Regions from separate parts of the Dactylosporangium sp. NPDC051541 genome, predicted to be linked through region 3. Evidence: riboswitches for the same ligand, from Rfam matches in the RefSeq annotation. Region 3 holds a riboswitch; each other region holds the start of a gene.
The links. Region 3 has a riboswitch for cyclic di-AMP ahead of ACIA8L_RS05005 (NlpC/P60 family protein). Riboswitches for the same ligand answer to the same signal wherever they lie in the genome.
Positions count from the first base shown of each region.

Region 1: another riboswitch for cyclic di-AMP. It lies ahead of ACIA8L_RS53275 (coiled-coil domain-containing protein); the one in region 3 lies ahead of ACIA8L_RS05005 (NlpC/P60 family protein).
Region 2: another riboswitch for cyclic di-AMP. It lies ahead of ACIA8L_RS24060 (NlpC/P60 family protein); the one in region 3 lies ahead of ACIA8L_RS05005 (NlpC/P60 family protein).

Region 1 covers NZ_JBITDU010000027.1:12,816-22,383, reverse strand. The annotation lists gene ACIA8L_RS53290 (hypothetical protein) at 1-646, opposite strand, end outside; gene ACIA8L_RS53285 (S8 family serine peptidase) at 873-2,963, opposite strand; gene ACIA8L_RS53280 (glycoside hydrolase family 19 protein) at 3,204-4,328, opposite strand; cyclic di-AMP (ydaO/yuaA leader) riboswitch at 4,603-4,757, shown strand; gene ACIA8L_RS53275 (coiled-coil domain-containing protein) at 4,767-5,789, shown strand; gene ACIA8L_RS53270 (exopolyphosphatase) at 5,875-6,831, shown strand; gene ACIA8L_RS53265 (App1 family protein) at 6,796-7,863, opposite strand; gene ACIA8L_RS53260 (hypothetical protein) at 8,024-8,296, shown strand; gene ACIA8L_RS53255 (hypothetical protein) at 8,349-8,621, shown strand; gene ACIA8L_RS53250 (hypothetical protein) at 8,693-9,412, shown strand; gene ACIA8L_RS53245 (AAA family ATPase) at 9,415-9,568, opposite strand, start outside.
Region 2 covers NZ_JBITDU010000005.1:17,615-27,182, reverse strand. The annotation lists gene ACIA8L_RS24095 (AraC family transcriptional regulator N-terminal domain-containing protein) at 1-356, opposite strand, end outside; gene ACIA8L_RS24090 (aldo/keto reductase) at 448-1,530, shown strand; gene ACIA8L_RS24085 (WD40/YVTN/BNR-like repeat-containing protein) at 1,755-2,870, shown strand; gene ACIA8L_RS24080 (MoaD/ThiS family protein) at 2,867-3,163, shown strand; gene ACIA8L_RS24075 (permease-like cell division protein FtsX) at 3,429-4,073, opposite strand; gene ACIA8L_RS24070 (MFS transporter) at 4,223-5,641, opposite strand; gene ACIA8L_RS24065 (winged helix-turn-helix domain-containing protein) at 5,653-6,216, opposite strand; cyclic di-AMP (ydaO/yuaA leader) riboswitch at 6,482-6,639, shown strand; gene ACIA8L_RS24060 (NlpC/P60 family protein) at 6,645-7,637, shown strand; gene ACIA8L_RS24055 (chemotaxis protein CheW) at 7,759-8,283, shown strand; gene ACIA8L_RS24050 (CheR family methyltransferase) at 8,280-9,113, shown strand; gene ACIA8L_RS24045 (hypothetical protein) at 9,106-9,561, shown strand; gene ACIA8L_RS24040 (chemotaxis response regulator protein-glutamate methylesterase) at 9,558-9,568, shown strand, end outside.
Region 3 covers NZ_JBITDU010000001.1:1,093,519-1,103,086, reverse strand. The annotation lists gene ACIA8L_RS05035 (ABC transporter substrate-binding protein) at 1-826, opposite strand, end outside; gene ACIA8L_RS05030 (branched-chain amino acid ABC transporter permease) at 843-1,943, opposite strand; gene ACIA8L_RS05025 (branched-chain amino acid ABC transporter permease) at 1,940-2,827, opposite strand; gene ACIA8L_RS05020 (AMP-dependent synthetase/ligase) at 2,824-4,617, opposite strand; gene ACIA8L_RS05015 (ABC transporter ATP-binding protein) at 4,614-5,381, opposite strand; gene ACIA8L_RS05010 (ABC transporter ATP-binding protein) at 5,378-6,112, opposite strand; cyclic di-AMP (ydaO/yuaA leader) riboswitch at 6,414-6,575, shown strand; gene ACIA8L_RS05005 (NlpC/P60 family protein) at 6,583-7,527, shown strand; gene ACIA8L_RS05000 (methyltransferase domain-containing protein) at 7,589-8,371, shown strand; gene ACIA8L_RS04995 (hypothetical protein) at 8,426-8,836, shown strand; gene ACIA8L_RS04990 (RNA polymerase sigma factor RpoD/SigA) at 8,893-9,568, opposite strand, start outside.

The sequences.
Region 1 (9,568 bases), on a different contig from region 3:
GATAGCCGGCCGCGCCCGAGACGGGCGGGTAGACCCCCGCGCCCGATACCGGCGGCTGATAGCCGGGCGGGCCGGAGACGGGCGGATAGCCGGCCGCACCGGAGACCGGCGCCTGGTAGCCGGGCGGCAGCGGCAGCGCGGGGATCGGCGGCGGGAACGCCGGGAGCACCTCGGTCGGCCGGTCCGCAGCCGGGACGACCGGCGGCGCCGACACGGGCGGCGCCGATACGGGCGGCGGCGACACGGGCGGCGGCGCGGGGACAAGCGGCTGTGGCCCGGTCGCCCACCGGCTCGCCTGGTCTGCGGGCACGGGGGCGGGCGGACCGGCCGGGGCGGCCGGAATCCACTCGACGCCGAGGGTCTGGAACACCCGCACGGCGCCGGGGCCACCGTCCGCGAGCATGGCGACCCAGGGCGCGGGCGCGGCGAAGTCGGCGCCGATCACGGGCATCGGGCCGCCGTGGGGCTGCGTCGTCGCCCGAGCGGCCGACTCGAACGCCCCGCGCCACCGCGGGTCGGCGGCGGCGCCCGCGTCGAGCACCGCAACGGTCAGCTGGCGGCCCGCCGGGTCCATACCCGCCCACACTTTGCCGACCCGCGAGGTGCCTAGCACCTCGATGAGGCGAAATGGAACGTTGGGCTGCATTTTCACTCCCCCGGCTACGTGCAGCGAATAGTATTCGACCGCGGCGGCCGTTCCGCTAGTGGGCCAACTCCGGACCGTTACCGCATTTGCGCGGAAAGCGACCATTTCGGACGAATTGCCGGTATCTCGAAAAGCGCCCGGCAAAAGGTCCTTTGCGACACGGACGGGCCGCCGGGAAGGTGCCCCGGCGGCCCGCCGCTCGCGCTGTGCTATCGGACCATTTCGGTCAGTTGACGCTCATCGGCTCGAGGTTGAAGAGCACCGACGGGTCGATGTCGTTCACGTCCCAGTCGAACTGGGCGGCCAGTGGCGAGTTGCCGGCGTTCGGCGCCTGCACCAGGTAGCCGCTCCACTGGGACATCAGCACGACGCCCTCACTGTCGTGGAGCACCCAGAACTTCTGGAGGTAGCCGCTGTCGTAGGTGGTGGAGTTGGCCGTCAGCGGACCGGTGTAGAGACCGGAGCCGGTGATCGACACGTACTTCTTGTTGGAGTGGGCCCGCAGCGCGATGCCGTCGTCACCGAGGTCGAGCACGTCGAACTGCTCGAGGTAGGTGGACGCGGTCGCGTTCACCGAGGCGATCAGCGGGTTGGCGCCGCCGTTCGGCGTGGTGACGAGCTTGCTGTTGACCTGCGCGCGCAGCGCGACGACCGGCGCCGGTGAAGCCCAGATGAACTTCTCGGTGGTGGTGATCGTGCTGGCCGTCGCGACCAGCGGGCTGTTGCCGCCGTTCGGGACGGTGACGTACTTGCCGGTCAGCTTGTTCATCAGGACCACCGTGCCGTCACCCTGAATGGTCGCCTGGAACCGCTCGGCGTCCGTGATCGTGCTGGCGTTGGCGATCAGCGAGCCGGTGCCGCCGGCCGTGGCGCTGATGTACTTGCCGTTCACCCACGACGCGAACGCGATGTAGCCGGTCCCGCCGCTGACGATGGTGAACTTTTCCTGGTCGCCCATGGTCGCGACGGGCGAGCTGGCCATGATCGGCTGGACGCCGTTCGCGCCGACGGAGATGTTCTTGCCGTTGACCAGCGAACGCAGGCCAGAGGCGAGCGGAACCGCCTGCTCGCCGATGCGCAGCATCGTGTCGGTGGTGGCGAGGGGGGTGGTGGTCCCCGCGATCCCCGCGGTGTTGCGCACGGTCCGGCGGGTCGCACCGTAGACGATGTAGTTGCTCACCTGGGTGGGCGTCCACGTCGGGTTGGTGCCGAGCGCCAGTGCGGCCGCGCCCGCGACGTGCGGGCTCGCCATCGAGGTGCCGCTCTCCTTGACGATCGCGGTGTCACTCGTGTTGAACGACGACGGGATGGCGTGCCCCGGCGCGTGCAGGTCCACACACGGCCCGTAGTTGGAGAAGTCCGTGCGGAAGTCGATCTCGTTCGCCGCACCGACCGTCAGCGCCGTGGGAACCCGCGCCGGCGAGTGGTTGCAGGCGTTGTCGTGCTCGTTGCCGGCCGCGACGGCGTAGGTGATACCGGAGCTGATCGAGGCCTGCACGGCGTTGTCGATCGCGACGTCGGCGTCGCCGCCGAGGCTCATGTTGGCCACGGCCGGCTTGATCGCGTTGGCGGTCACCCAGTCGATGCCGGCGACGACCTGCGCGGTGGTGCCGAAGCCGTCACAGCCGAGCACGCGCACGGCCACCAGCTTGACCTGCTTGGCGACGCCGTAGTTGGTGCCGCCGATGGTGCCGGCGACGTGCGTGCCGTGACCGAGGCAGTCATCGGCGTTCGTGTCGTTGTCGATGAAGTCGTAGCCGCTGGTGGCGCGGCCGCCGAACTCCGTGTGCGTGGTGCGGATACCCGAGTCGATGACGTAGGCGTGCACGTTGCCCGCCGTGTTCGGGTAGTTGTACCGCTTGTTCAGCGGCGCGAAGATCGCGTCGATCCGGTCGAGCCCCCACGACGGCGGGTTGACCTGGGTGTCGCTGGCCTTCAGCGTGCGGTTGGGCTCGACCAGCGCCACATCGGCGTGGCCGGCCAGCTTCTTGGCCTGCTCCGCGTTCATGTTCGCCGCGAAGCCGTGAACGGAGTTCTTGTAGGTGTGGGTGACCGAACCACCGAACTGCTTGGTCAGCGCCGCGGCGCTCGCGTCGACCTTGGCCGCGCTCACGCCGGACTTGAACAGCACGACGTAGCTGTCCTTGATGACGCTCGTCTCGGACTTCTTGGCGACGCTCGGGTGCTGCTGCTTCTTCGCGTCGGCGGGAGCGGCGGCGGACGCGGCTCCCGCGTGGATGAGGGTCGCTGCAGTGGCGACGGCCGTTACGGCGATTCCGGCCAGGACCGAGCGACCGGCTCGGCGAACCAAAGACACTTTGTGACTCTCCCCATGGTAAGCGTCTTATGTGGACGGGGCGATGGCCTCTGCCGAGCGGCAAAGATCGTGCCCATCCTTGTCGATGTCGACCCGGAGAGGCTCATCCGTTCGGGCGATTTCCACGCCGTCTCTGAACTTTCGGCCCGGTCCGCTCGTAAAATTTCGCGCCATTCGCAAACGCTCCGGCGGCGGCCCCCACACCCCAGGGAGGCCGCCGCCGGAATCAACCGGGAAAGATCAGCAGCTCAGAGCGCCCGCCCCCACGCCCGTGCCCAGGATCGACACGAAGCGCTGGTATGCGTCCACGCGGCTCTGAACCTGCGCCGGGTTGCGGCCGCCGCACTCGAGGCTGCCGTTGATGCTGCGGATCGTCTCGCCGAAGCCGGCGCCGTTGACCATCGCGTTGTGCGGCGTCATGGTGCCGGGGCCGCTCTGGGTGTTCCAGTACCAGAGGGCGGTCTTCCAGGCCACGGCCGAGTCGGTCTGGACCAGGTTCGGGTTGTGCAGCAGGTCGATGCCCAGGGCGTCACCGGCGGCCTTGTAGTTGAAGTTCCACGACAGCTGGATCGGGCCGCGGCCGTAGTACGACGCCTGGCCGGCCGGGCAGCCGTAGGACTGGCTGGTGTCGCAGTAGTGGGGGTAGTTCGCGGTGTTCTGCTCGACCACGTAGACCAGGCCACCGGTCTCGTGGTTCACGTTGGCCAGGAAGGCGGCGGCCTCCTGCTTCTTCTGCGCGTCCGAGCCCGTGCCGGCGAAGGCGGGGTACGCCTTCAACGCGGCGACCAGGCCCGAGTAACTGTAGAAGGAGTTACGGGAAGGGAACATCTGGTTGAACTGCGCCTCGCTGACCACGAAGCCGCTGGTCGAAGGGGGCGGGGTGGTGGTGCCACCGGTCGGGCCACCGCCCGTGCCGCCACCGGAGCAGGTGTACGGGTCCCAGAACCAGGTGCTGATCACCGGGCTGTAGCCCGGGTTCTCGTGCTCGGCGATGTAGAACTTGCCGTCGGTGAACTTCACGATGTCACCGGTCGCGTAGTTCTTGCCCTGGACCCAGGCCGGGAAGCTGCAGCCGCCCGCGCTACCGGTCGCCGGGGCGCCGCCACCGCCGGTGGAGGAGCCGCCACAGGCGCCCTGGTCCTGCCACACGCCGGTGTTGCCGGGCGGGGCCTCGTTCTGCGTCCACCACTTCGCGAGGAAGTTGTGACCGTTGCGGGAGACCGTCGCGCCCCCGGTGTAGACCGCCGAAGCCTGCCACGCGGGGCTGCAAGCGGCGGCCGACGCGGGCAGCATGTTGAAGACCGCGACCACCCCGCCCACGATGGTCACCGCGGCGAGCATCGCCAGTAGGCGCACTCTCGACACCTGATCACTCCTTCAATTCCGGAAGACCCGCCCAGAGGACCAGTCCCGGGCGCCGGAAGGAGCGCACGAAATAGCTTTATGAAGAATATTTACGGTTGCGTTGAACCATCACGCGCTGTCAGGCCGTAACCACGTACGACAACCGAAGAAAGTGATCCGCATCACGGGCAATCGGGGACGGCCAGCTCCGCACAAACGGTGCGGTGCGGGAAATCCAAGCCCTGGGTACAGTGACCCACGGTCACGTCCACGAGGGCACCGCCCCCGGTGCCGGGCGGGGCTGCCGCCTAATCGCCGCACCGTGGCGAGCCGGGGACCCACCGTAACGTTGGGGTGAATCCGCCCCTCCGCCCACCGGCGGAGGGATGGTAGGGGTCGTTCCGTCCCGAACCCGTCAGCTAACTCGGTCGGCGGCCGACGGAAGGAACAACGAACCAGATGTCATCGCGACATCCCTACCGAAGCGTGTTCGTGGCGCTGCTGGCGGCCTTGGTGCTCGGGGGGCTCGCCGCCACACCCGCCGCGGCCGAGCCCGGTGGCGACACCGGCGACGAGGGCTCCAGCGCCAACCCGACCCTGGGCTCCGTGCTCGACGACAGCACCCGGGCCTGGACCGACGCGAAGGCGAAGTTCGACGCCTCCGTCAAACACCAGGCCGAGCTCACCACGCAGCTCCAGGCGACCGAGGCCCAGCTGGCCTCGATCCAGGAGCAGGTGGAGGCGATCGCCGTCGCGGCCTACCGCACCGGCCCGCTGACGACCATCGCCGCGCTGATGGACTCCGACAGCCCGGACAGCTTCGCCGAGCGGGCCGGCTCCATCAACCAGATCGCCCACCACAACGACCACCTGCTCCACGACTTCAAGTTGTTGAAGGAGCAGCAGGCGGCGCAGAAGAAGGCCCTCGACGACGAGGTCGCCGCGCAGCAGCAGCAGGTCGCCACGATGGAGCAGAAGAAGAAGGACGCCGAGAAGGCGCTCGCGCTGGCCGGCGGCCCGAGCAAGGGCTTCGTCAGCGCCAACCTGCCCACCGCCGACGCGGTGCCGCGCAACGCCAACGGGTCGCTGCCGACGGAGAAGTGCAACGTCGACGACCCCACCACCACCGGCTGCATCACCCCGCGCATGCTGCACGCCATGCAGGAGGCGCAGAAGTCCAACTTCAAGCGGTTCGTCTCGTGCTTCCGCCCGAGCGGGCCCTACGAGCACCCGAAGGGTCGCGCCTGCGACTTCTCGGTGCAGACGAAGACGGGCTTCGGTGGCGTCGCCGCCGGTGACGACTTCGTGTATGGCAGCAACCTCGCGGCCTACTTCGTCAAGAACGCCACCCAGCTCGGCGTGATGTACGTGATCTGGTTCAAACAGATCTGGACCCCGGCAGTCGGCTGGCACCATTACAGCGGCGTCGCCGGCGACCCCTCCAGTGACCACACGAACCACGTGCACCTGTCGATCTTGTAGCGAGATCCACGAAACCGCTCACCTACACGCACGGCCGGCCGATGGGGTAACCGTCGACCGGCCGTTTGTGCTTAGGGGTATTGCAGTGAAGTACCGTCTCGTGACCCGCAGCGACTTCGACGGACTGGTCTGCGCAGTGCTCCTGCGCCAGCTCGACCTCATCGGCGACATCACGTTCGTGCACCCGAAGGACGTGCAGGACGGCGCGGTCGAGGTCGGCCCGACGGACATCCTGACGAACCTGCCCTATGCCCCGGGCGCGCACATGGTCTTCGACCATCACCACTCGGAGACGCTGCGCGCGCAGCGGAACCAGCACGGCCAGGCCACCAATCACGTCATCGACGCCGAGGCGCCGTCCGCGGCCCGGGTGATCTACGACCACTTCGGCGGGGCCGAGCGCTTCCCGCACGTCTCCGCGGAGCTGATGGAGGCCGTGGACCGGGCGGATTCGGCACAGTACGACATAACCGAAATTCTGCAGCCGACCGGGTGGACTCTGCTGAACTTCCTCATGGACAGCCGCACCGGCCTGGGCCGCTTCCGGCAGTTCCGGATCTCCAACTATCAGCTGATGATGCAGCTCATCGACGCCTGCATCGACCACCAGGACGTCGAGGAGATCCTGGCCCTGCCGGACGTCGCCGAGCGGGCCGAACTGTTCCGCGAGCAGCAGGAGCTGTTCAACGACCAGCTGCGCCGGGTGTCGACCATGCACGGGGACGTGGTCGTCGTCGACCTGCGCGACGAGGAGACGATCTACGCCGGGAACCGCTTCATGGTGTACGCGCTGTTCCCGCAGGCCCGCGTCTCCATCCACGTGATCTGGGGCAAGCAGAAGCTCAACACGGTCTTCGCCTGCGGCAAGTCGATCCTGGACCGCTCGTCGCCGGTCGACATCGGCTCGGTCATGCTGCAGTACGGCGGCGGTGGCCATCTCGCCGCCGGCACCTGCCAGGTCCCGCACGAGCAGTCCGAGCGGGTGCTGCAGGACCTCATCCGGAAGCTAGAGGATCTCCGTATCCCGCAGAAGACGCCATAGCCCCGCGCCGTCCGGAGCGCTGAGCCAGCGGTGGTCGTTGGGCGGGAAGCGCCGCGGTGAGCCGGCCACGCCCGGGAAGCCGCCGGCGAGCACCGTCTCGGCCGGCGAGAGGTGCCGGATCGCGACTGCGGCGATCGAGTCGGGGTGCTCGGCCGCGAACTCGGCGTAGATCTCCGGGTCGTGCTGGCCGTCGTCGCCGACCAGGAGCCAGCGGATGTCCGGGAACTCCTGGGCCAGCCGGGACAGCGAGGCCCGCTTGTGTGCCTGGCCGCTGCGGAAGAACCGGTCCGGCTGCGGCCCCCAGTCGGTGAGCAGGAGCGGGCCGGCCGGGTACAGGTGCCGGGACAGGAACCGGGTGAGGGTCGCGGCCACGTTCCAGGCGCCGGTGGAGAGGTAGAAGACGGGCGCGCCGGGGTTGGCGTTGACCAGCCGCTCGTACAGGACGGCCATGCCGGGCACCGACGCGCGGGCATGTTCATCGAGCACGAAGGTGTTCCAGGCGGCCAGCAGCGGCCGCGGCAGCGTGGTGACCATGACCGTGTCGTCGACGTCGGAGATGACGCCGAGCCGGGTGGCGGCCGGGTCGATGATCCGGATCGGTGCCTCGACGGCCGCGCTGTCCTCGCTCTGCAGGGTGACCTTGCCCCAGCCCGGGGCCAGGTCGGCCTCGATCACCACGTCGATGAACCCGCCGCGGTCGCAGCGCACCTCGCAGGTCTGCCCGCCGGCCTCGATGCGCACCAGGGCGTTGCTGACCGATACGGCCGTGAACGAGCGCCAGCCCCGCAGCTTCTTCAGCCGCTTGCCCGGCTTGGGGTCGATCCGGGCCAGCAGGACCCGGCCGAGCACGCGGACCCAGCCCGGCTTGGTCTCGGTGGCCGCGGAGCCGTAGCCGGTATAGGCGGTTACCGCGACCGTCCAGCCCCGTCGGCGCAGGCGCCGCTCGAGGACCGCGTGGAACGCGTCCTCGATGCGCGCCGCCCGGTGCAACGGCAACGGTGCGCTGGTGGCGCTACCCACAGGAAGGGACACCGTTCCACCCTGTCACAGCCATGCCACCCCTGCACCCTGCTAGCCGATCAACGCAAAGTGACGGGCAGACGACGCTGGCATGAAACCGGGAGCCCGAACCGTAGCGGTCTCTCTACCGTGAATGTCAGTAAGGACCACCGAGGCGCACAGGAGGTGCGAGATGGCTACAACCACCACATTCGAAGCCGTTCGGGCCGAGGCACTGTTCGCCTCGGACCTGCAGTCATCGCAATGCCCGGCCCGGGGCGAGATCCGCGGCGCGGTCGCCGCGACCCTGCGGCGGATGGGCGTGCAGGGCTGCGCGGCCCGGGTCGCCGGCGAGTTCGGGGACCACCCCGAGACGGCCGTGGCCCGCATGGCGTGGGCCTTGGCCGAGGTCCGCGCGACCTATACCGGGCGGCGCCACCGGCCAATGCGGTCAATTGCCGCATAAAATACAAAAGACCACCGCTTGAAAATCGTCCGGACGGGGCAATACCACGGCCATGCAGGAGCTGCACGTCCACATTGAAGCCGACGGCGCCGACCCCGCCGTCCAGCGGCTGCAGGAGCCGCTGGAGGCCCAGCTTTCCTCGGCGCTGCAACGCGCCGCCGAAGTCATCCAGAACGACTACCACGGCGAGTCCGTGGAGGAGGTGAGTCACCGGCTCCTGGAGATCGCCCGGAGCAGCCTCCACCCGGACATCGCCAACGCCTGGCTCCCCGACGAACACGAGCTCCGGCAGGCCGCCGAGGCCATCGTGAGGGATTTTCACTGATTGCCCCGACTGTGCAACCCATCCGCTCCACACTGTCCTCCAAGGGCCCGTTTTCAACCCAGGAGGACAGCGTGGAGCAGCACAAACTCACGATCGATATCAACGAGGCCACGATCGACCAGCTGCGCGACCACCACTTCGCGCTCTTCGGGCTCCACGCGATCGCCACCTCGGCGAGCGGCGCACCGACGATCTGGCTCTCCGCGCACTACCTCGAGCGCCATATGGAACTCTCGTGGACCGAGACGTTCTCGATGTACACCTCGCGCAAGATGGCGCACGCGCCGAGCACCAAGGTGGTCGCCACGCACAACTACCCGGCCCCGCTCGGCAGCGTCCTCACGGTCTCGGGCAACGACGGCGCCGGCATCGTGACCCCGGGCGGCCCGGCCGGGCACATGGAGATCGACAACACCGGCCGGACCGAGCTCAGCGCCGGCCTGTGCATCCACGACTCGCACGGCATGTACCAGCCGGTCGGCGTCTTCGACCTGGTCGACGTGGACCTGTTCCAGCCGGTGCCCAAGGTCGCGTTCTTCTTCTCGCCGATCCCGCACATGGCCGGTGAGATCGCCACCCGCTCGCTCGGCCCCGGCGTGCTGCTGGACTACCAGATGGCCCGCAACGGGTCGCTGTCGATCGAGTACGACATCCACAACGGCTGGGCCGTGGAGAACCGCCCCTACGCCCGCGCGATCAAGGCCAACGAGCCGCTCAACCCGCTCCTGCTGATCCGCTCATCGGCCCTGCAGGCCCTGGCCATGCAGCGCCAGCGCATCACCAGCCGCTAGGGCTAGGTGTTGTCCACCCAGAGCACCGAGTGGCCCTCGGCCGGGTCTGGCACCTCCCAGCGCCCGGCCATCCGGTCGATCACGGCCGGCGGTACGGTCCGCGCCCGGGCCAGATTGCGCCGGTGCACGACGTCCGGTGGCGCCTCGACGCTGACC
Region 2 (9,568 bases), on a different contig from region 3:
TGTTTCGGGCGGCTTGTTTCTGTAACACGCAACAGCAGCGGGGCGATCGCCTCCGGGCGCAGGGCCAGGCCCAGGCCGAGGGCGGGGCGTTTCGGGGTGGCGCGGAGGAAGTGGCCGCTGACCGGGAGCGTGGTGGTGACCACCAGGACGTCGCCGGCCCGGTATTCGTAGACCTGGTCGCCGACCAGCAGCCGCTTGCCGCCCTGCGCCATGATGACCAGCAGCGGCTCCGTCAGCGAGTGCTCCGGCGGCGACGAGTCTACTTTGGACAAGGACAGACCCGCGATGGCGGTGCGCAGAGCCGGCCGCGCGTGCCTGGCGATGAGTGCGCACAGCTCGTCCAGCACATTCTGCACGCTGTCCAGTCTTGCCGTTGCGAGCAGGATTGTGCAAGAGCCCGCGCCGATCGGTCTACCGGACCGTTGCCGTGCGCGGTTTTCTGGAGTCATGCCACTTGACCACTTCGTCACGCTGGGCCGATCGGGCCTCCGCGTCAGTCCTCTCGCCCTCGGTGCCATGACCTTCGGCGAGGATCCCGGGGCCGCCGGGTGCAGCGTCGAGGAGTCGGAGAAGATCCTCACCGCCTACCTGGAACAGGGCGGCAACTTCGTCGACACCGCGAACTTCTACACCAACGGCCACTCGGAGCGCATCCTCGGCGACTACTTCGCGGCCCGCCCCGGCGAACGCGACCGGGTCGTCCTCGCGTCCAAGTTCTTCACGAACATGCACCCCGGCAACCCCAACGCGGGCGGGGCCGGCCGGTCCGCGATCCGCTTCCAGCTGCACGAGACCCTGCGCCGCCTGCGGACCGACCACATCGACCTGTACTGGCTGCACAACTGGGACCGCAACACGCCGATCGAGGAGACCATGCGCGCCCTCGACGACCTGGTGCGGGAGGGACACGTCCGGTACGTCGGCTTCTCCAACACCCCCGCCTGGGTCACGGCGCAGGCGCAGACCATGGCGCTGCTGCGGGGCTGGACGCCGCTGGTCGCGCTGCAGGTGGAGTACTCCCTGCTGGCCCGCACGGTGGAAGGCGAGGTGGCCCCGCTCGCCCTCGACCAGGGCCTCGCGCTGGTGCCGTGGAGTCCGCTGAAGAACGGGTTCCTGTCCGGCAAGTACCGCCGCGGCACCGACGTCACCGACTCCGCCCGCAGCGCCTTCGTGGGGCAGCCGTCGGAGGCCGAGTTCGCCGTGATCGACGCGGTCGACGCGGTCGCGGACGAGCTCGGTGTCACGGCGGCCGCGGTGGCGCTGGCCTGGCTGCGCGCCCGCCCGGGCACGGTGGTGCCGATTGTCGGGGCGCGGCGGCTGGAACATTTGCAGGGCAACCTGGCCGCGCTGGACGTGACCCTGACCGCGGAGCACCGTGCGGCCCTGGAGGCGGTCTCGGCCCCGGACCTGAACTACCCGGCCCCGCTGCACGGCCCGCTGCGGGCGATGTTGCAGTTCGCGGGCTCTACTGTGGATGGCGAACCGTCGGCCGTGTATCCGCCGCTGTTGCAGAGTGCCGTGCGCTACTGAAACACGCGGCTACTGCAACACGCGGCTACTGCAACACGCCGCAGCTGGAAAACACCGCTACTGCAACACGTCGCTGCTGCAGAGTGCGGTGCTCGCTGAAGGCACGCCGCTGCCGCGGAGTGCGGTGCGGTGCTGCAAGTGCGCGCCACCGCAGTGCCACGGAAGGGGGTCAGAGGCTGCGCGGCGGCCGGGAGCGTGGGATCATGCGGGGCGGAGGTGACGCCATGACCGGAGTCCGGGTGCTCGTCGGCACGCGCAAGGGGGCCTTCGTCCTCACCGCCGACGGCAAACGCAAGGATTGGACCGTGGACGGGCCGCACTTCGGCGGGTGGGAGGTGTACCACGTGAACGGCTCGGCCGCCGACCCCGACCGGCTCTACGCCTCGCAGTCCGGCGGCTGGTTCGGGCAGCTGATCCAGCGCTCCGACGACGGCGGCCGCACGTGGGAGCCGGTCGGCAACGACTTCACCTACCGGGGCTCCGTGGGGGAGCACCTGTGGTATGACGGCACGCCGCGGCCGTGGGAGTTCAAGCGGATCTGGCACCTCGAGCCGTCCCGCGACGACCCCGACACCGTCTACGCCGGGGGCGAGGACGCCGCGCTGTACCGCTCCACCGACGGCGGCCGCGAATGGTCCGAGCTCACCGGCCTGCGCACACACGAGTCCGGCCCGCGCTGGCAGCCCGGCGCGGGCGGGATGTGCCTGCACACGATCATCCTCGACCCGGTGCACCGCGACCGGATCTACGTCGCGATCTCGGCCGCCGGGGCGTTCCGCTCCGACGACGCCGGCGAGACGTGGCGGCCGATCAACCGCGGCCTGGTGTCGGGGCAGATCCCCGATCCGGACGCCGAGGTCGGCCACTGCGTGCACCGGCTCGCCATGCATCCGACCAGGCCCGACGTGCTGTTCATGCAGAAGCACTGGGACGTCATGCGCACCGACGACGGCGGCGGGTTGTGGCGGGAGATCAGCGGCAACCTCCCCAGCGACTTCGGCTTCCCGATCGCCGTGCACGCCCACGAGCCCGAGACCGTCTACGTCGTGCCGATCAAGAGTGATTCGGAGCATTACGTTCCAGACGGACGGCTGCGGGTGTACCGCTCGCGCCTGGGCGGTGACGAGTGGCAGCCGCTCACCGAGGGCCTGCCGCAGGCGAACTGCTACGTCAACGTCCTGCGGGACGCCATGGCCGTCGACACCCTCGACGACTGCGGGGTCTACTTCGGCACGACCGGCGGCCAGGTGTACTGCTCCGCCGACAGCGGCGACTCCTGGGCGCCGATCGTCCGCGACCTGCCCGCGGTGCTCTCGGTCGAGGTGCAGGCCCTGCCGTGATCAAGGTCGTGCTGCCACCGCACCTGCGCAACCTGGCCAAAGCCGGCCACGAGGTCGAGCTCGACGTGCCCGCCCCGCCGACCCTGGGCGCCGTCCTCGACGCCCTCGAGGCCCGCTTCCCCGCGCTGCTCGGCACGATTCGCGACCGCGCCACCGGCCGCCGCCGGGCCTTCGTGCGCTTCTACGCGTGCGAGGAGGACCTGTCCAACGACACCCCGGACACCCCGCTGCCGGACCCGGTCGCCGCCGGCCGCGAGCCGCTGCTGATCATCGGAGCGATGGCCGGCGGCTGACACGGCCGATCGGGACGAGCTGTTCGGGCGTCTACCCGCGGGTGCCGTAGGCGCGGACCCCGGCGTGGACGGAGGCTTCGGCTCGGGCGTGTCGAGGTGCCCGCGGCTCTCGGAGCCCGGCCGCGGCCCGGTCAGCCGTTCCCGGGCTCGGCGTGGCGCCCGGTGACGTGCGACCAGGACGGGCAGGTGGCGCAGGTGGCGTAGGTGGAGTGCCCGGCGGAGCCGTAGGAGATCGGCTGCCCCGCATCGCGGCGGCGCGGCCGAGCTACAGCGCGCTCGCCGGCACCACGATCACTCGCCGCACGCCGTGCACAGTGGCCAGCGCCTGCTGCTCCGGTGAGATCCCGCCCGCAACAGTGACCTTGAACCGATAGGACGCCAACGCATCCGCCGGTGACAGTCCGTCGACGCGATGCCGCATTCGGGTGTACGCGTTCCCGCCGGACTCGAATACCGCAGGCGAGGCGTTCGGGATCGCCTTGATCGCGTTCTCGATGTCCGCTTGGCCCTCGTCGTCCACCTTGACGATGACGCCGCGCTCCCCCTTCGGGTCGGCGAGCCCACCCGAAGGGTCCCCGGCCACCGATACTTCCGGCATCCCGCCGATGAGGTCGGTGACCGGCTCGATCAGCGTCGGATCGGTGATCACGGCCCGCAACGAGTCGGGCAGGCCCGATGGATCGACGCGCTTCGCCGCCTCCGGGTTCGCCGACTCCAGCACCTTGTAGGCATCCTGGCCCGACAGCAGATGCACATTGCTCACCGCCGGCAGCGTCTTCAGCCTCGCCTCCACCGCGCTGCGCTGCTCCGCCGTCGCACCCTCGTAGAAGTACACCCCGAGCTTGTATGTGATCCGCGGCTTCTGCTCGTCTTTGCCGGCGGTGCATCCGGTCTGTCCCAGCACGGCCACGATGGCAATGAGCGTCATCAATCGCTTCACGCCCGAGATGGTAGCCGCCCCAGGGGGTCGACGAGGTCACGACGGACGCCTCCTCATGACTGCGCCTGGAACGCGGGCGTACTGGGCCGACGGGCGGACCGGGCTCTGGGCGGGTTCGCTCAGATCAGGCGGCCGGCGTTGGTCAGGGCGGACACGGCCTCGGCGTAGCCGTCGGCGTCGGGGTGGATCTCCAGGTACTCGCCGTAGGTGAGGTCCACGGTCAGGCCGGCCGGGTCGAGCGACACGCCGGCGATCTCGTCCCACGGCAGGTCGGAGACGACGGTGGCGGCCGGGCGCATTTCCTTGCCGTGCATCGACAGGACCGGCTCGACCACCGACGTCACCGTGATGCCGGCGTCGGTCACCGTGATGCGCTCCATCGCCGCATCGTACGGGGGGACCCGGCGCAGCAGCGCGGCCGACAGGAGCAGGCCGGCGGCCGCGCCCAGCAGGACCAGCCGGTAGTCGAGGATCGCGATGAGCGCCGCGCCCGTGGCCAGGCCGGCGGTCTGGGGGCCGGTGGTGCAGAGCTCGAACGCGGCGTACACCCGGCCCTGCAGCTGTCGCGGCGCGCGGCGCTGCAGCAGCGTGATGACGGCGATGACGATGCCGACCAGGGCGGCGCCGGCCCCGGCCTGGCCGGCCAGGACCGACGGCAGCCACGGTGTCGTCAGGAGCAGGGTGGAGGCGGCCAGCAGGGCGAAGCCGGCGGCGGCCGCGCGGATCTCGCCCAGGCGGCGGATGGCGGAAACGGAGTACAGGCCGCCCGCGATCGCGCCCAGGCCCTGCAGTGTCTGTACGACGCCGGCGAACTCCGGCGGGCGGTGCAGGCCCTGGCCGATGACCGCGTAGACGGTGGCCTCGCCCGCGCCGAAGGCCAGGGTGCAGACGGCGGCGGCCACGGTCAGCCGGCGCAGCGCCGGGGCGGTGAACAGGAACCGGAAGCCGGCCCCGAGGCGGCGGTCGGGCGCGGCCGGGCGTGGTTCGGCGACGTGGACCGCGGCGGTGCACGCGGCCGCGGCCAGGAACGTGGCCATGTCCAGCGCGGCCACCGCCGGGCCGCCGACCAGGGTGAACAGGCCGGCGCCGGCGAGCGGTGCGAGGATTCGCAGGCCCTGCTGGACGGTGCGCAGTGTGGCGTTGGCGTCGGCGAGCAGGTCGGGTGGCAGCAGTACCGTCAGCAGGGCCGACTGGGCCGGGGCGATGACGACGTTGAGCAGGCCGTACAGGGCCATGACGGCGTAGATGAGCCAGACGTCGCCGCGGTCGCGGACCAGCAGGAGCGGCGCCAGGACGGCGGTGCCGGCGAGGTTGGCCGCGATCAGCAGCGGGCGCCGCGGGAGCCGGTCGACGAGCAGGCCGGCGAGGGGGGCCAGCAGCGCCGGGGCGGTGAAGCACACGAACGTGAGCGCGGCCGCCGTGTCGCTGCCGGTCAGCGTCTTCACCCAGATGCCGCCGGCCAGCCACAGCGCGCTGTCGCCGAGCAGGGAGAGCGCCTGCCCGGTGAGGTACCGCCGCGCCTGCCGCTGACGCCACATCCGGCGGACGCTCATGTCGCCGGGTAGACGCCAAACAGGACCTCCACCGGGAGCGCGCCCTCGGGGCGCTCGGCGCGGGCGGCCCAGCGGGCGCGGAACTCGTCGGTGAGCGCGCGGTAGGCGGCGGCCATCTCGGCGGCCTCGGCCGCGGTCACGTGCATCGTCGAGGTGTGGCCGGCCGCGGCCGCCTGCCACTCGGCCGGGTAGGTCGGGGCGGTGTCGACGTAGCGGCGGGCGCGGGCCAGGAGCCGGTCGAGCAGCACGTGGTCGAGGGCCTGCTGGGCCCGGGTGAACTCCGGGTCGCCGGGCTGGGCGGGGGCGGTCCAGCCCGGGTGGGTCAGCCGCCAGGGGCGGACCCGGCCGCGGCCGCCGCCGGCCTCCTCGACGAAGCCGTAGCGGGCCAGCTGGCGCAGGTGGAACGAGCAGGTGGTGGGTGATTCGCCGATCAGCTCGCCGGCCTGGGTGGCGGTCAGCGGGCCGTCCTGCAGCGCGTCGAGCAGCGCCAGGCGGACCGGGTGGCTGAGCGCGCGGAGGGTCTGGGGGTCGGTGAGCGTTCGCGGGGTGACCTCGGCCATGCCGTCGAGAGTATTCTCTCGAAAGAAAACTGTCGAGATGATCCTCTTATCAACCCAAGTACTGCTCAGGGCTCGTCGGGCATCGCAGGGGTGCAGGGGGCGGTGAGTCCCTTGCCCGGGGCGGGAGCGAAGCGGCCCCGGAATCCGCATCCGCTGTTGATCTTTGCGTCTGTCTTAAGAAAACCTTTGGGGTATTCGGGGACCGAGATGCTGTCGTTACGTTTGGTGCGCTGACCGGTCGACGCCGCCCAACCCCTGGACGGCCCGGACGGCACCGCCGAGTTGCGTATCGAGCCTGGTGACAGGCCTGGTACGGGAGCCGGGGAACCATGTTCCCGGGGTGAATCCGTGCACGCACGGTAGGGCGCACCTTCTTTCCGCCCGAACCCGTCAGCTAACCCGGTAGGCGGTCCGGAAGAAGGAACAACGTGTTCATCCGACGAACGGCGCTGCGCTCGCTTCTCATCGGGCTGACGGTTGCGGCCGTGGTCGCGCCGGCGTGCGCCGCGCACGCCGATCCCTCGCCCGAGGAGATCCAAGCCAAGATCGACCAGGGCAACAAGGACCTTGAGCTGGTCGTCGAGCAGTACAACAAGACCACCGGGGACCTGACGGCCACGCAGGCCGCGATCACCAAGCTCGAGGACGGCCTCAAGCCGCTGCAGACCGACATGGAGGCCGCGCAGGCCGGGGCCGAGCAGGTCGCGATCAACGCCTACAAGACCGGCAACAACCTGCGGACCTGGTCGCTGATGCTCGGGGCCAGCTCGTCCGACGGGTTCGTCGACCGGGTCGGGACCCTCGAGCAGATCTCGCGCAACCAGCAGCACGACATCGCCGCCTACTCCGCGGCGAAGGGCACGTACGACACCGAGAAGAACCGCCTCAACGAGCAGCTCGCGGCCCAGACCCGGCAGAAGACCGAGCTGGAGACCAAGCGCAAGCAGATCGAGGGCGACATCGCCCGGCTCGACGACATGCAGCGCAAGGCCGACGAGGCCGCGGCCAAGGCCAAGACGCCGACGAAGACGACCACCACCACGACCTCGACCTCGGCCTCGTCGACGGCGGGCTGTGGCAGCGGGGCCGGCACAGTGGTGAAGTTCGCCTGTGCACAGCTCGGCAAGAAGTACGTCTTCGCGACGGCCGGGCCCAACACCTACGACTGCTCCGGCCTGACCATGGCCGCGTGGAAGGCGGCCGGGGTCACCCTGCCGCACAACGCCGCGCAGCAGTGGGGCAAGGTCAAGCACATCAGCCGCAGCCAGCTCGTCCCCGGTGACCTGGTCTTCTACAACGGTCTCGGGCACGTCGGGATCTACATCGGCAACAACCAGATCATCCACGCGCCCAACAGCCGCACGGTGGTCAAGGTCGCCCCGATCGACGTCGACTCGCTCTACGGCTACGGCCGCCCGTAACGACCGGTTCGCGGAACCGCCCGGTGCTTCGGCGCCGGGCGGTTTTTTTGCTACAGACGGGCCCGGGGGCGCCGATCAGGCCGGGGTAGGCGATCGGAGCGCACACAGGACGGGCAGAGCGGTGAGTATCACCCACAGGGCCGCAGACGACGCGCAGCCGGCCGGCGGGCTCGAGGCCGGGCGGTACCTCACGTTCACGCTGCACGATGAGGCGTACGCGCTCGACATCTTCCACGTCATCGAGATCATCGAGTATCGGGCGCTGACGGCGGTGCCGATGGCGCCGGACTTCGTGCGGGGCGTCATCAACCTGCGCGGGCGGGCGGTGCCCGTGGTCGACCTCGCCATCCGCTTCGGGCAGCGTGCGACCGCCGTCGCGCGGCGGACCAGCATCATGATCGTGCGCAGCGGCGATCAGGAAATCGGCATCCTGGTCGACATGGTCAACAAGGTCGTCGGCTTCGGGCCGGGGGACCTCGAGCCGCCGCCGACGTTCGGCACGGGCATCCAGCCGGAGTTCATCAGCGGCATGGCGCGCCGCGAGCACGACTTCATCATCGTGCTCGACCTCGAGCGGACCCTGTCGCCGGCCGACGTCGCGGTGCTCAGCCAGGCCGGCCGCGACTTGGCGGACGAGAGTCCGTGACCGGATCGCTCCAAACCCCGCCGGAGATCACCGGGGCGGACTTCGCGGCGATCAGCGCGCTGCTGCACGAGCGCACCGGCATCCGGCTCGTGCCCGGCAAGGAGACGCTCGTCATGGGGCGGCTCAGCAAGCGGCTGCGGCAGCTGGGTCTGCGCGGCTACGACGAGTATGTCCGGCTCCTGCGCACACCCGGCGGCCACGAGCTCGGCCAGGCGATCGACCTGCTCACCACCAACGAGACGTCGTTCTTCCGGGAGCCGCAGCACTTCGAATACCTGCGCGACACGATCGTGCCCGAGCACCGGCCGGGGCGGATGTTCCGGCTGTGGAGCGCGGCCAGCTCCAGCGGCGAGGAGGCGTACACGGCGGCGATGGTGCTGCTGGAGAAGCCACCGGCCGGCGGGTTCGAGATCCTCGGGACCGACGTGTCGACCCGGATCGTGGCCGGAGCGCGGCGCGGGCTCTACCCCCTCGAGTCGGCCGCCCGGATCCCGATGGAGCTGCTGCGCAAGTACTGGCTCAAGGGCCGCGACGAGTACGCCGGGCTGATGGCGGCCGGCGCGACCCTGCGCGAGCGGGTGTCGTTCCAGCACGCGAACCTGCTCGACGACCTGCGGGACCTGGGCCTGTTCGACGTCATCCTGCTGCGCAACGTGATGATCTACTTCGACCCGCCGACGAAGGCGGCGCTCGTGCGGCGGCTCCAGCAGATGCTGTACCCCGAGGGCCACCTCATCGTGAGCCTGTCCGAGACGCTCAACGGCATCCCGGCCCGGCTGCGGATGATCCGCCCGTCGATCTACCGGCTCCCGGCGGGCTCCCGTGACTGACGAGGTCTTCCTGCACCCGGGCGAGTTCTGCTTCGCCGAGGCCGGCACCCGCATCTCGACGCTGCTCGGCTCGTGCGTCTCCGTCTGCCTCTGGCACCCCGGGCGGCGCATCGGCGGCATGTGCCACTACCTGCTCCCCGGGTCGCACCGCGGCGACGGGCGCTACGCCGGTGGGGCCTTCGACCTGTTCCTCCGCGAGCTCGACCGGACCGGGACGGAGCCTTGGCAGTACCACACGAAACTCTTCGGCGGCGGTGCCCAGCTGCTCGAGGGCCGGGTCGCGGCGGCGAACGTGGCGGCCGGCCTGGCGCTGCTGGAGCGGCACAGCTTCACGCTCCTGACCAGGGACGTCGGCGGGACGGGGGCGCGGTTCCTGCGCTTCGACCTCGACACCGGTGACGTCTGGGTGCGCCGCAACAGCGGCCGCGGGCTGGGCGTGGCGTCATGACGACCCG
Region 3 (9,568 bases):
ACTTGCCGGTGTAGCCGCGCTGGGCGGCCCCGCCGACGACGGCCGCGGTGTCGGCCGGCCCGGTGGTGATGATGACCAGGTCGGGCTTCTGGGTGGCGATCGCGTTGACCGCGCCGGCCTGCTTGTCGGTGCCGGAGTCGGTCTTCACGTCGATGAACGTCATGCCGTTCTGCTCCGCGGCGATCTTGGCCCCGGCGGCCGCGTCGTCGCCGTAGTCACCGGCTAGGTGTACCGCCATGACGGTCTTGGGCTTGAAGGTGTCCTTGGCGTAGTCGACGGCGTTCATCGACTCGAAGCAGTAGTTGGCTCCGGACTCGAGGATGTTGTCCTCGAACGCGTAGGCCGACGTCCAGGCGGCCGGAGCGGCCAGGACGTTGTTCTGCTTCATGTCGGGCAGGATGGCGGCCGTTGTCGGCGAGCCCAGTGACTGGGCCAGGGCCAGGATCTTGCCCTTGATCTCCTGGTACACCTCGTTGTGGGTCTGCGGGTTGTACTTGTTGTCGCGCACGTAGGTCTCGGCGTCGACGTCGTAGCCGCCGATGCCGCCCTGCGTGTTGACCCGCTTCCAGAACGCCTTCTGGGCCTCGGTGATCGGCACCGCGAGCGCGTGGAACGGCCCGACGGTGAGGTCGGAGATGATGCCGAGGTAGATGCAGCCGCGGTCCTTGTGCTCGGACTTCGGGCACGGCTCCTTGGTGATGCCGGTGTCGGTCTTCACGCCACCGGCGTTGTTGGCGGGGGTGTCGCTGTTGTCTTCGCCGCGGCAGGCCGAGAGCCCGGCCGCGGCGAGGACCGCGGCCAGGGTGAGAGCGATCGACCTCTTCATTGAAGCTCCCTTACAGCTAGTACGAGAAGGGCCAGGCTTTCCAGTAGTTGCGCAGCCGGATCCAGATGCCGAACAGCCCGCGCGGCTCGAAGATCAGGAAGAAGATGATCAACACGCCGTAGAGGACGGTTTCGAGCTGATAGGCATTCGGCGACTCCGCCGGGGACGAGCTGATGAAGGGCAGCAGCGCCGGCAGCTCCCGGGTCAGCCGCGGCAGCAGCGTGATCAGGAAGGCACCCAGGACCGCGCCGCTGACCGTGCCCGCCCCGCCGATGAGGATCATGGCGATGTACTGCACCGACAGCAGCAGGTCGAACGAGGTCGGGTCGAAGTACCCGGCCCCGACGTAGAGCAGCGCACCGGCACAGCCGGCGTAGAACGACGACACCCCGAAGGCCACCGTCTTGTAGCGGGCCAGGTTCACCCCGATCACCCCGGCCGCGATGTCGCGGTCCCGGATGGCGGTGAGCGCCCGGCCGACGCGCGAGCGGGCCAGGTTGCGGGCCGCCAGCGCGCCGATGATGAGCAGGACCAGCATCAGCAGGTACAACTTCTGGTCCCTGGTCAGCAACGCGTCGGACGTGTTGAGGTCGTAGCCGAGCAGCGTCGGGGCCGGGGGCTGGCGGCCCACGCCGGGCCCGCCGGTCAGCTCGGACCAGCCGTTGATGATGTGCCCGCCGATGAAGACCAGCCCGAGGGTGACCACGGCCAGGTAGAGCCCGCGCAGCCGGGTCGCCAGCGGCGCGACCAGCATCCCGGCCAGGGCGGCGACGAGGCCGGCGGCGGGCAGCCAGACCAGGATCTCGGTGACGCCGAAGCCGATCGTGCGCCCGTCCGGGTCACCGGCCAGGGCGGCCGCCGTGTAGGCCCCGATGGCCAGGAAGAACGCGTGGCCGAGCGACACCTGCCCGGCCAGGCCGGTGACGATGTTGAGCCCCAGCGCGCCGACGGCGGTGACGCAGGCGAGGCCCAGCAGCTGCAGCACGTCGTCCTGGACCAGGAACGGCATCGCCAGCGCGACCAGAAGACCCAGAACGACGAAGGAGCGCTGCACGGTACTGCCGAACAGTGCGAAATCCTGGGAGTACGCGGTGTGCAGGAGCGGGCGCTTTCTCATACCCGCGTCACCTCCCGGGTGCCGAACAGGCCGTAGGGGCGGACCAGCAGGACGAGCAGCATGACGACATAGGGCGTGACGACGGAGAAGTTGCCGCCCAGCCACGACAGGTGGCCCTGGTAGGTCGCGGTCACCTCCTGCACGACACCGACGACGACCCCGCCGATGACGGCGCCCGGCAGCGAGTCGAGGCCGCCGAGGATGATGACCGGCAGCGCGGTCAGCGCGACCAGCCACAGCGACTCGCTGACGCTCCCGCCGACCGCGGCGAAGGTGCCGGCCACGGCCGCGAGGGCGCCGGCCAGGGCCCACGACACGGCGAAGACCGACCCGACGCTGACACCCTGCGCGAGTGCGGCCTCCTGGTCGTAGGCGGCGGCCCGCATCGCCAGCCCGGTCTTCGTGTAACGGAAGAACGCGAACAGCCCCGCGATGAGCACGGCGGTGGTGAGGACCATCGCGATGTGCCGCTGCTCGACGAGGATGCCGCCCGGCAGCGTGAGCACCTTCAGGCCCCACGGGTCACCGACGTGCCGTACATCCAGGCCGATGAACGCGTTGTCGACGACCCGGACGGCGACGTCGATGCCGAGCGTGATGATGGCGACGGTGAACACCGGGCGGCCGATCATCGGGCGCACCGCGAGCCGCTCGACGCCCAGCGCCAGCCCGCCGGTGGCCGCGGCCGCCACGACGAGGGCCAGGAAGAAGCCGAGCGGGCCGACCAGGTAGGTCACCAGCACGGCCCCGGCCAACATGAACGACGGCTGGGCGAAGGAGATCACCCGGGTCGCCTTGTAGATGATGACGAAGCCGAGGCCCAGCAGCGCGTAGACGCTCCCGGTGCCGACGCCCCGCAGCACGCTCTCCAGCAGATCCTTCACGCGGGACTCCGGTACATCTCGTCGATGTCGGTCCGGAACGCCTCCGCGATCGCGGCGCGGCGGACCTTCTGGGTGGCGGTCAGTTCGCCGGTCTCGTGGTCGAGCTCCTTGGGCAGCATCCGGAACGTCTTGAGCTGCTCCACCGGCGCGCGGCCGGCGTTGACGCCGTCGACGACGCCGCGCACGAGGGCCCGCACCTCCGGCTTGCCGGACAGGTCGCGGTAGGTGGTGTAGGCCAGGCCGCGCCGCTGGGCCCACTCGCCGACGGTCTCCAGCTCGATGCCGACCAGCGCGGTGAGGTAGGCCCGCCGGTCGCCCACGACGATCGCCTCCTTGATGTACGGGGAGGCCTTGAGCGCGTTCTCGAGCTCGCTGGGGGCGATGTTCTTGCCGCCCGCGGTGATGATGATGTCCTTGGCCCGATCGTTGATCCGCAGGTAGCCGCCGTCGAGCGTGCCGATGTCGCCGGTGCGCAGCCAGCCATCGGCGGTGAGGGCGGCGCCGGTGGCGGCTTCGTCGCGGAAGTACCCCGCGAAGGTCCCCGCGTGCCGGGTGTGTATCTCGCCGTCGTCGCCGATGCGCACCTCGACCCCGGGCTGCGGCTCGCCGACGGTGCCGAGGCGGACCCGGCCCGGCTGGTTGGCGGTGGCGATGGCGGAGTTCTCCGTCATCCCGTACACCTCGTGCATCGCCACCCCGATGCCCATGAAGAACCGCAGCACCTCGGGCGCGACCGGTGCGGCGCCGCTGGCCGCGTACCGCACTCGACGCAGGCCGATGCGTTCCCGGAGCGCGCGATAACAGCAGAGCCAGCCGAGGGTGTACCGCAGCCGGCTGCCGAACGTGTGCCGCCCGCCGGTCCGGGCCAATGTCGCCCCGATGCCGTCGGCGACCCGCAGCCAGAGCCTGAGGCTGGCCCGTTTGATCGGCGACGCACCGGCGATCCGGGTGGTGACCCCGGCGAGCATCTTCTCCCAGATCCGCGGGACGCCGAAGAGGATCGTCGGCTGCACCTCGCGCAGGTCGGCCTGCACCGTGGCGATCGACTCGCCGAAGTGCACGACCACTCCCGAGGCCGCGCCGAGCCAGACGGTGAAGACGCGCTCGGCCACGTGGCACAGCGGCAGGTAGGACAGCGCCAGGTCGCGCGGCCCCGGCGGCGGGTCGGTCAGGCCACCGTCGCCGCGCAGCACCCCGATCGCGAAGTCCACGTTGGCGACGGTGAGCATCGCGCCCTTGGGCCGGCCCGTCGTGCCGGACGTGTAGACGAGGGCCGCCAGGTCGCCGGGCTCGGCGCCGAGCTCGAGCGGGTCCTCGTGCGAGCCGGCCAGCATGTCGTCCCAGGAGAGCAGGGCCTCGTGTTTGTACCGCCGCCGGATCCCCTTCGGATCGAGGTACACGATCCGCTGGAGGTCGGGGCAGTCGCCGAGCACCGCAAGGGCCTTGTCGACCTGCTCCTGGTCCTCGGCGATGAGGACCTTCGCGCCGGAGTGGGCGAGCAGGTAGCCCACGTCGCCGGCCGGACTGGTCGGGTAGAGCCCGACGGTCGCGGCCCGCAGCGCCACGGTGGCGACGTCGGCGAAGAGCCACTCGGGCCGGTTCTCGGCCAGGATCGCGACCCGGTCGCCCGGGCCGACGCCGAGGCCCCGCAGCGCGTGCGCGACCCGCCGGGCGGTGGCCCAGTATTCGCGCCAGGTGATCTCGCGCCAGATGCCGCGGTGCTTCTCCCGCATCGCGACCGTCTCGGGGCTCGCTTCCGCGCGGTCGCGGACGAGGTCGGCGATGGTCATTGCGTCTCCCCCAGATAGGCGCGGATGACATCCGGGTTCTGTTGGACCTCTTTGGGGGTACTGCACGCGACCGGCACGCCGAAGTCGACGACGAGGACCCGGTCGGCGAGGTCCATGACCAGACCCATGTCGTGCTCCACGAGGATCATCGGGATGCCCAGCTCCTCGCGGATGTCGAGGATGTAGCGGGCCATGTCCTCGGTCTCCTCGAGGTTCATCCCGGCAACGGGCTCGTCGAGCAGGAGCAGCTTCGGCTCCATCGCCAGGGCCCGGCCGAGCTCGACGCGCTTCTGCACGCCGTAGGGCAGCAGCCCCACCGGCATCCGCCGCCACTGGGCCAGCTCCAGGAAGTCGACGATCTCCTCGACCCGGGCCCGGTTGGCCAGCTCCTCGCGGCGGGCCCGGCCGAGCCAGGCGATCGCGGCGAGGGTGCCGTAGCGCATGTGGTGGTGCCGGCCCAGCATCAGGTTCTCCACGACCGTGAGCTGGCGGAAGAGCTCCACGTTCTGGAACGTCCGGGCCACACCGAGCCGCGCGACGCGGTCCGGGCGCAGCCCGGTGATGTCGTTGTCCTCCAGGAGCACCCGTCCCTGCTGCGGGCGGTACACCCCGGAAATCACATTGAAGATCGACGTCTTGCCGGCGCCGTTGGGCCCGATCACCGCGAACAGCTCGTCGGCCCCGACGCTGAAGTCGACCCCGTCGATGGCCTTGACGCCGGCGAAGCTCAGCCTCACGTCCTTGAACCGCAGGACATCGCTCATGACAGCCACCGCTTCCGGCGCTTGTAGTGCTTGACGTCGCGGAAGCTGTGCTCCGCGTGGGCGCCCAGGTAGAACTCGCGGATGTCGTCATCGGCGAGCAGCTCGTCGGCCGGCTTGTCCAGCACGACCTTGCCGTTCTCCAGGACGTAGCCGTGCTCGGCGACGGACAGCGCCATGGTCGCGTTCTGCTCGACCAGCAGCACGGCCGTCCCGGCCCGGTTGATCTCGGTGATCAGGTCGCGCACCTGCTCGACCATGCGCGGGGCCAGGCCCAGGCTCGGCTCGTCCAGCAGCAGGTACTTCGGCTCGGACATGAGCGCCCGGCCCATCGCCAGCATCTGCTGCTCGCCACCGGAGAGGTAGCCGGCGATCGACCCGCGGCGAGACTTGAGGACGGGGAAGAGCGCGTACATCCGCTCCATCGCCGCGGCCGCGCCCCGGCGGCGGGTGTGAGCACCCAGCCGCAGGTTCTCCTCGACGGTGAGCTCGGCGAACGTCCGCCGGCCCTCCATGACCTGGCTCACCCCGCGCCGCACGATCGCGGCCGGGCGCAGCCGGTGGACCGGGCGGTCGTCGAGCGTCACCGAGCCGCGGGTGACGGCGCCGTCGTGCACGCCGAGCAGCCCGGACAGGGCCCGCAGCAGCGTGGTCTTGCCGGCGCCGTTCGCACCGAGGAGCGCGACGATCCGGCCCTCCGGCACGTCGAGGCTCACACCCCGTAAGACCAGCATCACATCGTCGTAGACAACTTCGAGGTTCTGGACCCGTAGCACGTGCGGACCCCCGAAACTATTTGCACCGGCGGTGTATGAAGTTACGTGTATTTAACCGTCTCTCTGTGCAAAATCAAGTCCCGAATCAGTAACCGTCCGGCACCAAAGTCACGGTGCGGTATCGCGTACCAACCACCAGTAATTTGGACTTTCCGGTCATTAGCTATCGAGCGGGACGCACGCCTTTCGCCCGGCCGGTGATCACGTTAAGTTAGGCGCTGGCCTGCTCGGCAGTCCGTCATCCACCCCGGATGGCGCCGGGCAAGCGCCGCCGAATCGAGTTGTGCGCACCCACCCCTCCGGGCGCGCGCATCGAACCGGGGACCCACGTTTCTGGGGTGAATCCGCGACGCTGCGGTAGGGCGCTCTCTTCTCGCCCGAACCCGTCAGCTAACCCGGTAGGCGGTCGGTGCATGAAGGGTCTTTCCTTGTCCACTGGACATCGTGCCCGCCGGTCGGTGCTGCGGACCCTGGCGATCGGGTTCATCTCCCTCGCCGTGCTCGCACCCGCCACGGTCGCACACGCCGACCCCTCGCTGGCCGAGATCGAGGCGCAGCTCAAGCAGCAGAACGACGACCTCGAGCTCACCATCGAGAACTGGAACAAGCTCAACATCGACATGGCCGACTCGCAGGCCAAGGCGGCCGACCTCGAGAAGCACGTGTCCGACACCAGCGCGGGCGTGCAGGCCATCGCGATCGAGGCGTTCAAGAGCAACGGCAAGATGCGCAACCTCAACGCCATGCTCAACGCGACGTCGTCGGGCTCGCTGATCGACCAGATGTCGATGCTGCAGCAGATCACGCATCAGCAGCAGAAGAGCATCGAGGAGTACAAGGCGGCCAAGGCCAACCTGGACCAGACGATCGCGGCCCAGAACACGCAGAAGGCCGACTTCGAGAACAAGCGCAAGCAGATCGAGGGCGACGTCAAGAAGCTCGAGGACCTGCAGAAGAAGGCCAAGAACGCGGGCAGCACCAAGGTCACCGGGGCGAACTACAACCCGGGCACCCTGCCGGCCGTCTCCGGCAACGCCGGCGCCGCCGTGAACTACGCCAAGAGCAAGCTCGGCAAGCCGTACGTGTACGGTGCCGCCGGCCCCAACTCGTTCGACTGCTCCGGCCTCACCATGGCCGCGTGGGCAGCCGCGGGAGTGAGCCTGCCGCACAACGCGGCCAGTCAGTGGAGCAAGGTGGCCCATATCCCGCGCAGCGCGCTGGCCCCGGGCGACCTCGTCTTCTACAACGGCCTCGGCCACGTCGGCATCTACGTCGGCAACGACACGATCATCCACGCACCGCACACGGGTGACGTCGTGCGATACGCGTCGGTGAGCGTCGACAGCATCTACGGATACGGCCGGGTCAAGTAACACGCTGTATTTGCTGCGGGGCCGTTCTTCTCCGGAAGAGCGGCCCTGCATCATTGGGGCCATGGCCTCCTGGGACCCGCAGCAGTACGAGCGCTTCGCCGAGGAGCGCGCCCGGCCCTTCCGTGAGCTCGTCGCCCGAATCCCCACCACGTCGGCGGTGGCCGTCGTGGACCTCGGCTGCGGCCCCGGCACGATGACCGCCACGCTCGCCGAGCGCTGGCCCGACGCCGCCGTCCTCGGCCTGGACTCCTCGGCCGCGATGATCGCGGCGGCTTCGTCGCTGGCGACGCCGCAGCTGCGGTTCCAGCTCGCCGACGCCGGGCAGTGGCGGCCCCAGCGCGGCTCTGTGGACGTTGTCGTGGCCAACGCCTCACTCCAGTGGGTACCGGACCACGAAATGCTCCTGCCGCTCTGGGCGGCCGCGCTCGACGACGGCGGCACCCTCGCATTCCAGGTGCCGGTCTCCACCTTTGATCCGGGCTTCGGGGAGGTCGCGGCTTCGGGGCGGTGGGCGGCGACCCTGGCCGGCGCGATGGACGCCACCGGGCCCCGCTCGGCCAGCCCGGTCCTGCCCGCGACCGACTACGTACGGTTACTGTCCACGGCCGGCCTGACCGTCGACGCCTGGGAGACGACCTACTACCACGTGCTGCCGGGCGAGGACCCCGTCTTCGAGTGGTTCAAGGGGACCGGGCTGCGGCCCTACCTCGACGCGCTGTCCGGGGCCGACCTCGACGCGTTCACGTCGGAGATGCGGCAATACCTGCGCCGGGTGTACCCGCCCGAGCCCTTCGGCACGATCCTGCCGTTCCCGCGCCTCTTCGTGGTCGCACATAGGGCATGAGCCGCGTCGGGTGGCTTACATCGCCGGGTTTTGAAGATCCCTACGCTGGCGCGCGTGAGTAGAACCTGGAAGATCATCCTTTTCTCGGCGATCGGTGCCTTCGTGCTGTGCTTCGCGGGCATCTTCGGCGGGGTCTTCTTTGTCATCGGCAAGGCCACGGACGCGCCCAAGGCCGCGACCGCCGACTTCCTGGTCGCACTGGAGGGCGGCAACACGAAGGCCGCCTACGACATGCTGTGCACGGACGCGCGGGAGCGGTACGACTCGGCGGCTTTCGCGGCTTTTGTGCAGAAGAACGCCCCTACCGCGCACGACTTCTCGTGGGGCGGCTCCTACAGCAACGACAACGGCCACGAGACGGCCACCATCTCCGGCACCATCACCACGAAGAGCGGCAAGATCAAGCACGACTTCGAGCTGGTCAAGGAGAACGGCTCGTGGAAGCAGTGCGGCAACCCGTACTGAGATTGTGAAAAAGCCCCAGGTCGACAGTGACCTGGGGCTTTGCCGTATCTAGGGGGTTATGCGGCGGCCAGGCCCTCGGCGCGGGCCAGTTCGCGCAGGCGGCCGAGCGCCTGGATCTCGAGCTGGCGGATGCGCTCGCGGGACAGCGAGAACCGGGACGCGACCTCGGTCAGCGAGTGCTCGCGGCCGTCCTCGAGGCCGTAGCGGGCCCGCATGATGCCGGCCGACCGGTCGTCGAGGTGGTTGAGCAGGCCCTCGATCCGCTGCCGCTCCAGTGCGGCCAGGACCACGTCCTCCGGCGACGGCGCGTCGGAGTCCGAGACCAGGTCGCCCAGGCTCGTGTCGCCGTCGTCACCCACGGGGGTGTCGAGCGACACGGTGTCCTGCGACCAGCGCATGAGCTCGTGCACCCGCTCGACCGGCACGCCGAGCGCGGTCGCCAGCTGCTCCGGCTCCGGCTCGTTGCCCAGCTCGCGGGTGAGCTGACGCGCGACGTTGCGCATCCGGTTGACGTCCTCGACGAGGTGCACGGGCAGGCGCACGGTGCGCTCCTGCTGCGCGATCGCCCGGCTGATCGCCTGGCGAATCCACCACGTCGCGTAGGTCGAGAACTTGTATCCACGCACGTAGTCGAACTTCTCCACGGCGCGCACCAGGCCGGTGTTGCCCTCCTGGATCAGGTCGAGCATCGGCATGCCGGAGCGCACGTAACGCCGCGCGATCGACACCACC